One region of the Streptomyces odontomachicola genome, then DNA from elsewhere that is predicted to be linked to it. Evidence: riboswitches for the same ligand, from Rfam matches in the RefSeq annotation. Region 1 holds a riboswitch; each other region holds the start of a gene.

Region 1 (5,219 bases):
ACGGCGTCGCGACGATCATGGCGCGGGCCTTCTCCGAGGGCACGGACAAGCACGACGCCGAGGAGTTCGCCGCCGAGCTGGAGCGCTGCGGCGCCACCCTCGACGCGTACGCGGACCACCCCGGCGTCCGGGTCTCCCTGGAGGTCCCGGCCTCCCGGCTGCCCAAGGCGCTCGGGCTGCTCGCCGACGCGCTGCGCGCGCCCGCGTTCCCCGACGGCGAGGTCGAGCGCCTCGTCGCCAACCGCCTGGACGAGATCCCGCACGAGCTGGCCAACCCGGCGCGCCGCGCGGCCAAGGAGCTCTCCAAGGAGCTGTTCCCCGCCGAGTCCCGGATGTCCCGGCCCCGGCAGGGCACCGAGGAGACCGTCGCGCGGATCGACGCCGCCGCCGTGCGCGCCTTCTACGAGGCCCACGTACGCCCGGCCACCGCGACCGCCGTGGTCGTCGGCGACCTGGAGGGCACCGACCTGGACGCGGCGCTCGCCGACACCCTCGGCGCCTGGACCGGTTCCTCGGCCGAGCCGCTCCCTGTGCCCCCGGTGACGGCGGACGACAGGGGCCGTGTCGTCATCGTGGACCGGCCCGGCGCCGTGCAGACCCAGCTCAGGATCGGGCGCATCGGCCCGGACCGGCACGACAGCGCCTGGCCCGCGCAGGTGCTGGGCACCTACTGCCTGGGCGGCACGCTCACGTCGCGGCTCGACCGGGTGCTGCGCGAGGAGAAGGGCTACACCTACGGGGTGCGCGCCTCGGGCCTCGTGCTGCGCTCCACCGAGGACGGCGCGGGCGGCGCGGCGCTGCTGTCCGTCTCGGGCTCGGTGGCCACGGACGTGACGGGCCCGGCGCTCGCCGACCTGTGGAAGGTGCTGCGCACCCTCGCCGAGGGCGGGCTCACCGACGAGGAGCGCGACGTCGCCGTGCAGAATCTGGTGGGCGTCGCGCCGCTCAAGTACGAGACGGCGGCGGCCGTCGCCGACACCCTGGCCGACCAGGTCGAGCAGCACCTCCCCGACGACTACCAGGGGCAGCTTTACGCCCGCCTCGCCGAGACCGGCACGGTCGAGGCCACGGCGGCCGCGGTGAACGCCTTCCCGGCCGACCGCCTGGTCACGATCCTGGTCGGCGACGCGTCGCAGATCGCGGAGCCCGTGCGCGAGTTGGGCATCGGCGAGGTCACGGTGGTCACCGGGGGCTGAGGCCGTACGGGATCCCGTACGCGGCGCACCGAAAGGCGCATAGCGGGCAATTCGGATGGCTCGGCCAGAAGGGGCCGGGGGCGGAAGCAGTCGCCCCCGGCCCCTTCGCGTGCCGCGCCTGTGGTGATCCTGTGTTCGTTCACGGCCGCTTTCGTGCCTGGCCCCTGCCGTTCGCGTGCCGAAACCTGACCCCTCCTGAGCTGAATGTCCGCCATGTCCGGCGTTATGCCCGAAATGGCCCGTGGTGCCCGGGTGGTGGGTGTGGCAAGGCCAACAAAAACCCGGATCGGCTTGGTGGTCCGTTGATGGCCCGTTTAGCTTCGGTGCCGCTCCTCGTCAGAAGTGACCGCGCCCGCGGCCGACGGAGAGCCATCGCCGAGTCCCCGTACGGCGCGAGCCAGGGGAGCCGGGGACCCACACGTCCCTTGGGGTGAATCGGCCGCCTTCGCGCGAGCGGTGGCGACCGTAGGAGACCTTCCTGCTCCGAACCCGTCAGCTAACCCGGTAGGCGAGAAGGAAGGAAAGGAGTCGCGCCGACTCATGGCGTTCATCCGTGCCACCGGGAAGCACCGTGCGCCCAGCCGCACCCGCCGCAGGGTCTCCTCCGGCGCCGCAGGCATCGCGGGCATAGCCGCCGTCGGCGTCGTCGGCGCCGTCGCCTCGCCCGCGCTCGCCGACGCCGGCTCGCCCTCCCCCGACGACACCGGGCTGACCCGGGCCATCGACCTGGACGGCTCCGTCGCCGACACCGTCGCGCACCAGGCCGACGCGCAGCAGACCGCCGCCGAGAAGGCCGAGGTCGAGGCCGCGGCGAAGAAGGCCGCAGCCGAGGCCAAGGAGAAGGCCAAGGAGGCCAAGAAGAAGGCCGAGGAGGCCAAGCGCAAGGCCGCGGCCGAGAAGGCGAAGAAGGAGCGCGAGGAGCGCGAGCGCTCCGCCCGCGCGGCCGAGTCCAAGCGCGCGCAGCTCAGCGGCTACATGGCGCCCGTCGCCAACCCGCAGCTCTCCACCCCGTACCAGTCCTCCAGCGGCCTGTGGTCGTCCGGCAGCCACACCGGCGTCGACTTCCACGCCGACATGGGCACCAAGGTCAACGCCGTCGCCGCGGGCGAGGTCGTGGAGGCCGGCGACGGCGGCGCCTACGGCAACAACATCGTGATCAAGCACAAGGACGGCCACTACAGCCAGTACGGCCACCTGTCGTCCATCGGCGTGTCCGTCGGCCAGACCGTGAGCGCGGGTCAGCAGATCGCGCTCTCCGGCAACACCGGCAACACCACGGGCCCGCACCTGCACTTCGAGATCCGCACCGGACCGGACTACGGCTCGGACATCGACCCGGTCGCGTACATGCGCAGCAAGGGCGTCTCCCTCTGAGTCCGAGTCTCCGAGACCGGCCCCTGAGTCCGACTCGCTGAGAAACGGCCCCCGACCGCATGACGGCCGGGGGCCGTTTTCACGCCGTATTCACGGGAATTGACCTCGGCGCATCGGAATTCCCGCGCGCTTGCCATACAGTCCATGCCATGCGAATTTCCGCGCACGCGGTCTGTTCGGCGATCCGCGACGACATCGTCGGCGGGGCGTTCCCGCCCGGCGCGCGGCTCACCGAGGACGCTCTGGCCCGGCGGTACGGCGTGTCCCGGGTGCCGGTGCGCGAGGCGCTGCGCACCCTGGAGTCGGAGGGCTTCGTGTGCACCCGCAGGCACGCCGGCGCCTGCGTGGCCGAGCCCACCGCGCGGGAGGCCGCCGACCTGCTGGAGGTGCGCGCGCTGCTGGAGCCGCTGGGCGCGGCCCGCGCGGCGCAGCGCCGCAGCGGCGCGCACCTGAAGGTGCTGAGCGGGCTGGTCAGGCTCGGCCAACAGCGGCTTGACCAGGGGCAGTTGTCGGATCTGCGGTCACTGGAGCAGTGGTTCCACGAGACCCTGGCGCAGGCCACAGGGAGCCCGGGCCTGACCTCGCTGCTCACCCAGCTCCGCCGCAAGATCGCCTGGCTGTACGCGGTGGAGGCCCCGGCCCGTACGGCAGCGGCCTGGCAGGAGTACGGCGCGCTCACGGACGCGGTGGCGCGCGGCGACGCGGAGCGCGCCCGTTCCCTGATGGCCCGGCACACCGAGCGCACGGCCGCGCTGCACCGGCTGCGCGGACCGCACGCTGAGCCCCCGGGGCGGCCGTACGCGGAGTCCCCGAAAGGGCCGCGGGCCGAATCCACGGAAAGGGCATCCCCGAAAAGCGCCGTGAGCGAAACGAAACCTGCCGTCAACACGGCACGCGACCGCATTTAACAGCCGTCGTATAGAGCGCGGCACAGAGGGGCCGAAAAGCAACAGGAGGGAATTCCCGCGTGCGGCGCGGGAATTCCCTCCGGTCGTCTGCGAAAGGCGCGTCCGGGGGTGCGGCCCCGGACGCTGAGCGGTCGGCTCAGACGGTCTCGGGGAGCTCCTCGAGACCCTCGGCGACCAGCTTCGCCAGGCGGTCGAGCGCGGACTCCGCGTCGTCCGACTCCGAGGCCAGCACGATCTCGTCACCGCCCTCGGCGCCGAGGCCGAGGACGCCGAGCATGGAGGCGGCGTTGACGGGGTTGCCGTCCTCGCCCTTCTTCACGGTGACCGGCACGCCCGCGGCGTTCGCGGCACGGCAGAAGATCGAGGCGGGGCGGGCGTGCAGGCCCTCGGCCCAGCCGACGGTGACACGGCGCTCAACCATGGTGTTGCCCTTCGGTTGCTGCTGGTGTGACTGTGACGGTTGTCTGGACCAGTCTTGCACGGGACGGCCGCACACCCGTGCCCGCCTCCGCCAGGGAGGGAAGGGCCGGCGGCGCCGGTCCCTCCGGTGCCCCGAGGGGCCTCACGGCCCTCTGTCCGCATCCGCCGCAGGGCCTACCCTGAGGCCATGCAGTCCCCCGCGGAACGTGCGTACCCCCAGCACTGGGAAGCCGACGTCGTCCTGCGCGACGGCGGCACCGCCCTGGTCAGGCCCATCACCGAGGACGACGCCGAGCGGCTGACCCGCTTCTACGAGCGGGTTTCCGACGAGTCGAAGTACTACCGCTTCTTCGCCCCGTATCCGCGGCTCTCCCACCGGGACGTGCACCGTTTCACGCACCACGACTACGTGGACAGGGTCGGCCTCGCGGCCACCGTCGGCGGCGAGTTCATCGCCACCGTCCGCTACGACCGCATCGACGCCACGGGCCGCCCGGCCTCCGCGCCCGCCGAGGAGGCCGAGGTCGCCTTCCTCGTACGCGACGACCAGCAGGGACGCGGGGTGGCCTCGGCGCTGCTGGAGCACATCGCGGCGGTCGCGGGGGAGCGGGGCATCCGCAGGTTCAGCGCCGAGGTGCTGCCCGCGAACAGCAAGATGATCAAGGTGTTCACGGACGCGGGCTACTCACAGCGCCGCAGCTTCGAGGACGGTTCGGTCCACCTCACCCTGGACCTGGAGCCCACCGAGCGCTCCCTCGCCGTGATGCACGCGCGCGAGCAGCGGGCCGAGGCCCACTCCGTGCGGCGGCTGCTCGCCCCGCGCTCGGTCGCCGTGATCGGCGTGAGCCGCGGCCCGGGCGGCGCGGGGCGCACCGTGCTGGAGGGGCTGCGCGCCGGGGGCTTCACGGGGAGTGCGTACGCGGTCAACAGCAACCTTCCGGCGGCGAGCGAGGCGGAGTCGGGCGGCGCGGAGGGCGGCGCCGAGCTGGGCGGCGTGCCCGCCTACCGTTCCGTTGCCGAGCTGCCCGAACCGGTCGACCTGGCCGTCGTCGCCGTGCCGGCCGCGCAGGTCAGCAGCGTCGTGCGGGAGTGCGGCGAGCACGGCGCGCAGGGCCTGGTCGTGCTCTCCGCCGACTTCGGCCGCGACGAGCAGCGCGAACTCGTGCGGCTCGCCCGCTCGTACGGGATGCGGCTCATCGGTCCGAACGCCTTCGGGCTGATGAACACCGCGCCGGACGTGCGGCTCAACGCGACGCTCTCCCCCGAGCTGCCGCAGCGGGGCGGCGCGGGCCTGTTCACCCAGTCCGGGGCGATCGGCATC
Region 2 (5,219 bases), on a different contig from region 1:
CGAGGTGCTGACGATGGTCTGGTCGAGCGCCGCCAGGAACATCCCCAGCATCAGCCCGCTGAGGATGGTCAGGATCTGCCGGTGACTGAGGACCCCTGGTCCCCCGGTCGGCGCCGACCCCGATATGTCAGGGGATTTCGTCGTGCTCACTCTGATATGTCCTTCTGCTTCATGGTCACGGCGCGGTCCAGGTCGTCCCGGTCCTGTCCCTGTGTCCCGTTCTGCTGCTCCTGCTCCTGCTGACCGGACCTGGGAGCGGGCGCGGCCGCCGGCGGGTGCCCGGTGTGCCGGTGCCACCCCTCCTCCAGGTCGTCGTTGAGGCGGCCCATCAGCCGTACGAGGTCGTCCCGGTCCTTCGCCGACCAGGTCTCCAGCACCTCGGCGAGCTCCGCGTCCCGCTGGCGCCGGTACTCCTCGTACGTCGCGCGTCCCGCCTCGGTCGCGCGCAGCAGGGTGCCGCGGCGGTCCTCCTGCGCGCGGTAGCGCTCCACCAGCCCGCGCTCCACCAGCGAGCGCACCTGGCGGCTCACGGTCGAGAGGTCGAGCAGCGCGTCGGCGGCCAGGTCGGTCGCCCTGCGGTCGCCCTGCACGACGAGCTTGGCCAGCAGCACGCGGTCCGCCGCGCTCGCGTCCGTCCTGGCGCTCTGCCGCCAGGCGGTGACCAGCCGCGCGAACCGCACGACCTGCGTGCCGAGCCCGGCCGCCGCCTCGTCGAGACCGGCCGAGCGCCCCGGCGCCGCGGGGCCCGGTGCGGCGCCCGCCTCTCCCCCTGCGCCCCCTGCGGTGGGGCCTTCGCCCGCCGCCTTTACCTGTACGTGAATCTCCGTTGCCCTTTTCATAAAGTTGCTTGTGGCTACCAAGTCGGAGTGTCCACGATGTTGCTTGTATTCAGCAAGTTGGTTTTCCGGGTGACCGGGCGGAGCGGAAGGATCCGCATTCGCGGTGTTCGTCCGGTCGCCTCAAGTGGCTTGTGGCGTACGTGAGTTGACGGTTGCACGAGGGTATTGCTGGGGCGACAGCGCCGTTACCTTCGGGTAGCGCGTGTGCCGACCACGGGAGTCCCGATGCGTGTCACCCCCCATGCACGACCGCTCTTCTCCGCCCTGTCCGCCGTCGCGGCGGCCGCGCTGCTCGCCCCGCCGGGGGTGGCGTACGCGGAGGACAGCGCGGGAACCACTGCGTCCGCGGACAAGGTGAGCCCTGCTGCGAGCGCGCCGGCGAAGGGCTCCCCCGCGCCCCGCTGGAGCACCCAGGGCCGCTGGCTCACCGACGAGCGAGGCCGGGTCGTGCTCACCCAGGGCGTGAACGAGGTCGAGAAGAACCCGCCGCACGCCCCCGACGCCGTGGGCTTCGGCGAGGACGACGCGGCCTTCCTCCAGCGCGAGGGGTTCACGACCGTGCGGCTGGGGGTGATCTGGGCGGCGGTGGAGCCGCGGCCCGGCGCGTACGACGACGCCTATCTGGCGCGGATCAGGAAGACGGTCGAGATGCTGCACCGGCACGGCATCTCGGCGCTGCTCGACTTCCACCAGGACATGGTCAACCCGCGCTTCCAGGGCAACGGGTGGCCGGACTGGGCGGTGCTCGACAAGGGCGCGCCCAATCTCGTCAAGGCCGGATTCCCCGCCAACTACTTCCTCAACGCGGGGGTGAAGAACTCCTACGACAGCTTCTACGAGAACCGCCCGGCCTCCGACGGCAAGGGCATCGCGGACCACTACACGGACGCGTGGGCGCATGTCGCTCAGCAATTCCGGGGAACGCGCGGGGTGATGGGCTTCGACCTGTTCAACGAGCCCTTCCCCGGGAACCGTTTCCTGGGCTGTCTGCTGCCCACCGGGTGCAAGGAGCAGGACGCGCGGCTGTCGGCGGTGCAGCAGAAGGCGGTGGACGCGATCCGGCGGGTGGATGCGCGGACGACCGTCTATTACGAGCCGATGCAGTTCTTCAACATCGGGATACCGACCCGGGTCTCGCTCAAGGGCCGCAATCTGGCGATGTCCTTCCACGATTACTGCACTTCGCAGGCCGTTCTGCACAACTACTTCGGCTGCAAGGGCCCGGACGCGGCCGTCTTCGCCAACGCGGAGAAGCAGTCGCGCGCACACCAACAGGGGCTGCTGCTCACCGAATTCGGCGCCATCACGGCCGAGGATGTACTGCGTTCCCAGACCGACCTGGCGATGAAGAACAAGGTCGGCTACCAATACTGGGCCTACACCGGAAACGACCCGACCACCGCGGGCCCCGGCGACGAACAGGCCCTGGTCTTCAACACCAAGCGCCCGCCCCGCGACGGCAATGTCGACTGGAAGAAGCTCGACGCCGTGTCGGTCCCGCATCCCGACCGGGTGGCCGGGATTCCGCGAGATTACGGCTACGACCGCGAGGCGCGCGCCTTCGACCTGCGCTATACGCCGGAGAAGGCGGGCGGCGGCGCCTTCGGGGACGGCTCGGTGACCACGGTCCGGATTCCCGCGCACAGTTATCCGGAGGGATATCGCGTACGGGCCGAGGGTGCGCGGGTGACCTCCGGGCCTGACGCGCGGACGCTGCGGCTGGAGCTGAAGCCGGGCGCGGAGGAGGTACGGGTGTCGGTCCGGCCGACGGACGGCTGAGCGGCGGGAGTTGTCAGCCGTACGGGGTACGTGAAGGGGGCGTACGTGGAGGTGGCGTACGCGGAACGGGCGTACGTGGAGGAGCGCCCGTGGAGGGGCGGGCTCAGCCGTTGCGGAGGCCCGCCCTGCGCCTCTCCCTCGCCTCCCTCGCCTCCCATTCGGCGCGGGTCATCGCGTACTCGACATCGCCCTGCTCAGAGCCCTCGATCGGGTCGGGCCAGTCGCCGAAGCTGGTGCGCACGAAGCGCAGGCCGGCCTTTTCCATGACCCGGCGCGAGGCGGTGTTGACGGTCATCGTGTGGGCCGTCACCCGCCGGACGCCGAGCTCGGTGAAGCCCCTGCGGAGCAGGGCGCGGGCGCCCTCGGTCGCGTAGCCGCGGCCCCAGACGGCGCGGCGCAGCCGGTAGCCGAGCTCGACCTCGTACGGCTCCGCCTCCCACAGCGGGCGGAACTCGAACCAGCCGAGGAACTCCCGCGTGGCCCGCTCCCGCGCCGCCCAGTAGCCCACCGTGCCCGGTCCTGCACCCAGGCCGGGGTGGCGGCGGAGCATGCGCGGGAGGTCCTGGGTACGCAGGGTCTCGCGGGGTGTGGGCCTGCCGCCGTTGAGGTAGCGCATCACGGCCGGGTCGGCGTCGAGCTCGGTCAGGCGGTCCAGATCGTCCGGGGTGAGCGGGCACATGAGCAGCCGCTCGGTCTCCCAAGGGGTGTGCATGGGCCGATACTTGGGGCTGCGGAGCGCGTTGGCAACCGGTTTGCGGCGCCGAGAAAAGTTCCGAATTTCCAGGATTTCCCTTTTCGGGTGACGGTTGCGGTCGACGGCAGTGATTCGCGTCACCTTTTCCGCGCGGATGGATCTTTCCTCGGGGTGAGTCCGGGCCCATTTCCCTATCCCGGGCGATGAGTTGACGCACCGTCCAGCATTCCCCTTCTTCTCCGGCAGGGAATCCCGGAAAGGAATACGGGGGTTGTTCGGGGTCGCCTTTCCTGCCTACGTTCGGCTCGACCCCCGGGCGGAGCGCCGAATCCTGCCGCCGTCCGGACAACACACCCGTGCACTTTCGGCAGGAGCGGGGGAACCGCGCAGGCCGCCGTTGCGGAATTCCGGAACGGCTCGGGGTGAAGCCGCACAGCACGCAGCGGCCGGGCCTCTCCAGCCCGAACCCGACAGCTCACCCCGCAGGCGTCACCGGAGAGGAAAGCACCATGGCCGCTCAAGGCAAGCACCGCCGTCCGAAGTCCGCTTCCCGTCGCCTGCACAAGGGGTTTGTCGCCGTGAACACAGGGGGCGCCGCCCTCGTTCTGCCCGCGGTCGGAGCGGGCGCCGCCCACGCCGCGCCCGCCGAAAAGCCCGCGGCGGCGGAGCGGACCGGCGCCTCGAACTCGGGCGACGGCTCCAGCGCCTCCCAGACCTATTCGGTGGCTCCCGGGGATTCCCTCCACAAGATCGCGGAAAGGTTCTCCGTCGACGGCGGCTGGAAGAAGCTCTACGAGGAGAACCGGGACGCCGTGGGCGCCGATCCCTCGATGATCCTTCCGGGCACGAAGCTGACGGTCGGAGCGAACTCGGGAGGGGCGAACTCGGGCGGAGAGTCCCGGAGTTCCGGCCCCGCGCCGTCGCCGCAGGGAAGCGCGAATGCGCAGCAGAGTGCGTACTCCGACAACCTCGACGGGTGGATCAGGGAATCCCTCGACATCATGAAGCAGCACGGAATTCCCGGCAGCTACGAGGGAATTCACCGCAACATCATGAGGGAGTCCGGCGGCGACCCGCGCGCCACGAACGGCTACGACTCCAACGCCGCAGCCGGCACGCCATCCCAGGGCCTCCTCCAGGTGATCGCCCCCACTTTCGCCGCCAACCACGTCCCGGGAACGTCCCAGGACCCCTTCGACCCGGTCGCCAACATCACCGCGGCATGCAATTACGCGGCGAAGCAGTACGGGTCGATCGACAACGTGTCGGGGGCGTACTGAGGGGTTCGGTCCCGCACCCTGCTGTGTCCGGTGGCCGCACGGCCACCGGACACAGCGCTGCGTGCAGACCCGGGCCACGCCGCGACCCACACCCCGGCCGGCCCGCTTGCACTTCCCTCCCCCGCTCTTGGACTTTCGTGCCGTGCGGGACCCCTGGGGTTGACGGGGTTGTGGAGGGGTCGGAGTCTGAGCTTTGGGCTTTGTGTCCGATTGCCGGTTCTCTTGTGGAGGCAGTTTGTCCGCCGCCAGAACTCCCGCCGCGCTCCTCTCCCTCGCCCTCCTGGCCGCCGCCCCGCCCGCGCTCGCCTCGGACCGGCCCGCCGCCGACCGTCAACCCGCCGAGCACCGCGCCTCTGACCAGCGGCCCGCCGGTCAGCACGCCGATCCCCGTCCGCTGCCGGTCGTTTCGCCCACGCCGCAGCAGCTCAGCCGTACGGGGCCCGGCCTCCCCCTCCCGCACAAGATCCGGGTCGTGACCGGCAAGGACACCGATCCGGCCGCGCAGCGGCTGCTCACCACGGTGCTGCGCGGCAGCGGCGTACGCGTCGAAGAGGCCCGTGCCGCCGCGCCGGGACGGGTGAACCTCCTGCTCGGCGCGGCCCGGCGGCCCGACATCGCGCGGGCCCT
Region 3 (5,219 bases), on a different contig from region 1:
GTGGCGCGATCGGGTTGCGCGGCAGGTCCCCAGCGGAACCCCTAGGGGGAGCCCCTCACCTAGGGGCCGGCGCCTCCGGGGCCCCGGGCCAGACCCGTAGGGGTGCCCCTCACCTAGGGGGCCGACCCCTCCGGGGGCCCGGGACCAGGCCCTTAGGGCCCGGCATCCCTTAGGGGGTGACCCTTCCCGTAAGGGAGAACCCGGTCCGGACGAATGGCGGAGGCCGAGTGGCCGACCCGTAGGCGAGCGGCCAGATTGGGACGGTGCCCGAGCGCAGCAGCACAGCAGGAGAGGAAGCCGTCCGGTGCGGAAGAACGTGCCCGTCATAGGGCGGAATGCCCCGTGGTTCGCGCGGTGGATTCCGGCGCTCCTGCTGGCGCTCGGGGTGCTGTGCCGGGTGTTCTTCCCGGCCCCCGAGATGACCGGTGGGCCCTTCTTCTCCGCGGCTCCGCTGGTGGCCGCGCCGTTCTGCACGCAGCGCTGCACGGCCGTCATCGGGGTGCTGGCCTCGGTGTTCTTCGGCGCGCTGCTGGCCCTGGACGGCGACCAGAGCCCGCTCGGCGACGCGATGCGGACCTTGACCATCGTCACCGTCGCCGTGCTCGCGCTGGGCATCAACCGCGCGCTGCGCCGCGGGGACGCGGAGCTCGCCTCGGCGCGCGGCATCGCCGAGGCGGCGCAGCGCGCGGTGCTGCCGCTGCCGCCTTCCCGGATCGGGGCGCTGGAGTTCGGCGCCCGGTACCAGGCCGCCCAGACGGACGCGCGGATCGGCGGCGACCTGTACGCGGTCCAGGAGACCCCCTACGGGACGCGGATGCTGGTCGGCGATGTCAGGGGCAAGGGAATGGGCGCGGTGGAGGCCGTGGTCATCGTGCTCGGCGCCTTCCGCGAGGCGGCCGAGCAGGAGTGGACCCTCGAGGGTCTCACCGCGCGTCTCGAGTGGGCGCTGCACAGGGAGGGCGAACGGCGGCGGGGGCTCGACCAGTTCGAGGGCTTCACCACCGCGGTGCTGGCCGAGGTGCCGGCCGACCGCCCGGACACGCTGCGCATCGTGAACCGCGGCCACCCTCCGCCGCTGCTGATCGAGGGCGACGGGACGGTGCGGAGCCTGGATCCGACCGGGTACGCGCTGCCGCTGGGCATGCCGGAGCTCGGGGTGTGGCCCGACCGCGCCGACGAGGTCACCTTCTCCGTGGGCTCGCAACTGCTGCTCTACACCGACGGGTTGTCCGAGGCCAGATCGCATCTCGACGGTTCCTTCTACGAGCCGGCCGAACGCCTCGCCGGCCTGCGCTTCGACACCGCCGACTCGCTGCTCGACGCCGTGATGGCGGACGTGCTCGCGTACACCGGGGGCGGCGGCACCACCGACGACCTGGCGCTGCTCGTGGCGCGGCGCTCCGGTTCCGTGCTGCACGAGAAGCCCCGTACGGGTTTCGCCGGAGGCAGCGCGGCGGCCTTCGGACGGCTGCCCAGGAGTGGGGCGCCCGGGGGCGAAGCCCCTGAGGGGGACGGGGTCCCCAAGGGAGACGGAGTCCCTAGGGGAGAGGGAGCCCCTAGGGGAAGCGGAGCTCCTAGCGGAGACGGAGCCCCTAGGGGTACGGGGTCTGACCAGGGGTGACGGTCCGGGGCGCGGCCGGTCCATGATCACGTTCGAGAAGCAAAATCGTGAGGAGCACGTGAAGGCCGCCGGGCGCCGTGACCGTTCCTCAACCGCCGCGATCGCGGCCCGCGTTGGTCACTCTCGGCGATCGCATGGCTCAAAACGGGTGATTCAGCGCCCCAATTGCCCTCCGCTGGGCGGAAACTGCGGGGCGACGGCGACTACAAAATCACCGGAACGGCTTGGAATAAAGCCACCGACTCTATTAACGTTCGATAACGCAGCGCGGTCGTCACTGCCGTCACGAGAGACGGCACCGTGCGCCGTCGCCGAATCCCGTACGTGCTCCATCACGAGCCACAACTCGATAGGCAGCACCGAGGGAACCGGGGAACCACCCCTGCTCGACGGCCGTCCACACGGTCGCCCGAGGAGGGTTCCTCACCGTCCGACCCCTAGGGGCCGTACGGGAGGTCCGGGGTGAATCGGGTGCCTTCTCCCACGAGGCACCCGTAGGAGACCTTCCTGCTCCGAACCCGTCAGCTAACCCGGTAGGCGAGAAGGAAGGAAAGGAGAACGCCCCCCGTGGCGTCCAACAGGCATGCCCCCGAGGCCCCGCCGGAGACCGGCGGCGCACCGTACGCGCAGGCCGCCGCGTACGACCGGCCCCGGAGCAGGTACGACGAGTACGGCAGCATGGCCGACCCCTACGGGCCCGCCACCACCTTCTTCCCCGCGGCCGAGACCGCCGAGATACCCGTCGCGGCGTACGGTTCCGACGAACAGCCGGGCGACGGCGGCCCGCTGGGCGAGTGGAACCCGACCGAGGAGTCCCTGCGCCCCGTAAGGGGACGGCACAGGGTCGGCAAGCAGCGCGGCGGCGGCATGGCCCGCAGCGGCGCGGTGCTCGGCGTCGGCGTGATCGCCGCGGTCGGCGCCGGCGGCATGGCCACCGCCAAGGACCGCGCGCCGGCGCCCATTTCGATGCCCGACCTCGCCTCGGCCGCCGAGAAGATCCCGGACGCCAAGGAGCTGCCCGGCGTCGGCCGCCTGCTGGCGGACGAGTCCGCCGACGACTCGGTGCTCGCGGGCGCGCCCCTGAGCCAGGCCGGGATCACCGACGGCGACGCGCAGCAGGGCCGCACCGACGCGGGCGAGGCGCTGCGCGCCCGGATACTCGCGCAGGCCGAACAGCAGCAGAACGACGCCGACTCCAAGGCCCGCGAGGCCGCGGCGCAGCAGGCGGCGCACGCGGCGGCGGAGAAGGCGAAGGCCAACGCCGCGGCGGAGCGCAAGGCCGAGGCCGAGAAGAAGGCCAAGATCGAGGCGGAGAAGAAGCGGAAGGCGGAGGCCGAGCGGCTCGCCAAGCTGGCCCGCTCCTTCACGCTGCCGGTCTCCAACTACACGCTCTCCGAGGGCTTCGGCGCCTCCGGCGGCATGTGGCAGTCCACCCACACGGGGCAGGACTTCGCGTCCCCTACGGGTACTCCGGTGAAGGCCATCCACTCCGGCACGATCAAGGAGGCGGGCTGGGCCGGTTCGTTCGGCTACCGCATCGTGCTGCAGCTGGACGACGGTACGGAGCTGTGGTTCTGCCACCTGTCCTCGATGAACAAGTCGGCCGGCGAGAAGGTCGGCACCGGCGACGTCATCGGCAGGGTCGGTTCCACCGGCAACTCCTCGGGCCCGCACCTGCACGTGGAGGTGCACCCCGGCGGGGGCGACGCGATCGACCCGCTGGCGTGGCTCCGGGGCAAGGGGCTCAGCGTCTGAGGAGGCGCCGCGCGGTGTCCCTTACGGGGCCGGCCCCGTAAGGGACGGCCTCCCCACCCCGCCCGCCTCCCGCTTCGGAACGTTCCGCTCACATCCACGCCGCCGCCTCGGACTGCCGGGCGGTCCGACCGGTCAGCGCACCATCCGACCTGTCGCCTCCACGGCGCGCACAGCAGGAGGGGACGGGGCGGCGGCGAACGGGGGCCTCCCCTGCCCCCTCTCCCCTCCGCACGCATCCGTACGCATCCGTACGGAAGACCCCGGCGGTCCTGGTGGCTCACCCCCCGACACCAGGGCCGCCGGCCCCTCCCCGTACGGGATCCCTAGGGGCTCCGCCCTCCCCTTACGAGACCCCTAGTGGCCTTGGCTTCGGGCCCTGGCCTCGGCGTCCGGCCTCCCCTTACGGGGCTTGTCCGCAGGGAAATGTCCGTGCCGGGCGGAAGCGGCGGAGTTACGGTCTACGCCATGGCTGACACCACCCGGAACACCCCTTCCCCTCACTCCATGGAAGACCGGCGCCCCCTCGGCACGCTCGCCGTCTCCCCCCTCTCGCTCGGCGGCAACGTCTTCGGCTGGACCGCCGACGAGTCCGCCTCCTTCGCCGTGCTGGACGCGTACCTCGCCGCCGGCGGCAACTTCATCGACACCGCCGACGTCTACTCGGCCTGGGTGGACGGCAACGCGGGCGGCGAGTCCGAGACCGTGATCGGCAAGTGGCTGGCGGAGCGCGGCAGTTCCGTGCGCGACCAGGTCGTCATCGCCACCAAGGTCGGCGCGCTGGCGCCGAACAACGGCCTCGCCGCGACGACGATCAAGGCCGCGGTCGAGGACTCCCTGCGCCGGCTGCGCACCGACCGCATCGATCTCTACTACACGCACTACGACGACGAGAGCGTCGAGGTGTCGGAGTTCCTCACCGCGCTCGACGCGCTGGTCAAGGAGGGCAAGGTCCGCGAGATCGCCGCCTCCAACATCAGCCCCGCGCGCCTCCAGGAGTCCCTGGACTTCAGCGCGCGCGAGGGCCTGGCCCGCTATGTGGGCCTCCAGCCGCACTACAACCTGATGTCCCGCGACACGTACGAGGGCGAGCTCGAGCGCATCGCGGCGCGCGAGGGCCTGGGCGTCATGCCGTACTACGCGCTGGCCTCGGGCTTCCTCACCGGCAAGTACCGCCCCGGCACGGAGCCCGAGGGCGCGCGCGCCTCCCGCGTCGCCGACTACCTCGCCTCCGAGCGCGGCCAGCGGGTGCTCCGCGCGCTGGACGAGGTGGCACGCGCCCACGACGCGTCGGCCGCGACCATCGCCCTCGCCTGGCTCGCCGCCCAGCCGACGGTCACCGCGCCGATCGCCAGCGCCCGCAAGGTCGACCAGCTTCCCGCGCTGATGGCGGTGGGCGGCACGGTGCTGACGGAGGACGAGCTGGCGAAGCTCACGGAGGCGTCCGCGTAAGGGGTCGTCACCTAGGGCTGATCACCTAGTGGTCCGGCCACCTGAGGGGCGCCGTACGGAAGACCCGTACGGCGCCCCTCAGGTGCTGTGTCTATCGGCGCTGGATGTGCCCGTACACCCGCTCCACGTTGAGCCGTACGACGAGCCGCCGGTCGTTCACCATGGCGTTCCGGTACTCGTCCCAGTCCGGGTGGTCGCCGCGGATCAGGCTGTATATCTCGACGAGTTCGTCCACCGTCGCGTCGTTGGGGTCGGCGGCGATGGGCGACAGCTCGGCGTTCCCCTCGGCGACGGCCCACGACCAGCCGTCCTTGCTGGTCACATAGAAACTGGCCCGGGGATCACGGGAGAGGTTGCGCGCTTTGGCGCGGCCCGCGGTGATGGACACGCGGAT

What was found. A riboswitch is a leader RNA that binds a small molecule or an ion and turns the genes downstream of it on or off. The one in region 1 is predicted to bind cyclic di-AMP.
Region 2: linked by a shared signal. The riboswitch ahead of ABEE00_RS19400 (LysM peptidoglycan-binding domain-containing protein) and the one ahead of ABEE00_RS15885 (M23 family metallopeptidase) in region 1 are both predicted to bind cyclic di-AMP.
Region 3: linked by a shared signal. The riboswitch ahead of ABEE00_RS32285 (M23 family metallopeptidase) and the one ahead of ABEE00_RS15885 (M23 family metallopeptidase) in region 1 are both predicted to bind cyclic di-AMP.

What each region holds. Positions count from the first base shown of each region.
Region 1 is NZ_JBCFOK010000007.1:314,031-319,249, reverse strand. Features, by position in the region: gene ABEE00_RS15890 (M16 family metallopeptidase) at 1-1,196, shown strand, start outside; cyclic di-AMP (ydaO/yuaA leader) riboswitch at 1,560-1,721, shown strand; gene ABEE00_RS15885 (M23 family metallopeptidase) at 1,737-2,570, shown strand; gene ABEE00_RS15880 (GntR family transcriptional regulator) at 2,720-3,478, shown strand; gene ABEE00_RS15875 (HPr family phosphocarrier protein) at 3,615-3,899, opposite strand; gene ABEE00_RS15870 (bifunctional acetate--CoA ligase family protein/GNAT family N-acetyltransferase) at 4,086-5,219, shown strand, end outside.
Region 2 is NZ_JBCFOK010000010.1:45,738-50,956, reverse strand. Features, by position in the region: gene ABEE00_RS19420 (MFS transporter) at 1-150, opposite strand, end outside; gene ABEE00_RS19415 (MarR family winged helix-turn-helix transcriptional regulator) at 147-839, opposite strand; gene ABEE00_RS19410 (cellulase family glycosylhydrolase) at 1,065-2,618, shown strand; gene ABEE00_RS19405 (GNAT family N-acetyltransferase) at 2,722-3,330, opposite strand; cyclic di-AMP (ydaO/yuaA leader) riboswitch at 3,658-3,817, shown strand; gene ABEE00_RS19400 (LysM peptidoglycan-binding domain-containing protein) at 3,822-4,592, shown strand; gene ABEE00_RS19395 (glycoside hydrolase family 84 protein) at 4,828-5,219, shown strand, end outside.
Region 3 is NZ_JBCFOK010000023.1:76,937-82,155, forward strand. Features, by position in the region: gene ABEE00_RS32280 (PP2C family protein-serine/threonine phosphatase) at 305-1,621, shown strand; cyclic di-AMP (ydaO/yuaA leader) riboswitch at 1,949-2,175, shown strand; gene ABEE00_RS32285 (M23 family metallopeptidase) at 2,189-3,376, shown strand; gene ABEE00_RS32290 (aldo/keto reductase) at 3,881-4,825, shown strand; gene ABEE00_RS32295 (PPOX class F420-dependent oxidoreductase) at 4,917-5,219, opposite strand, start outside.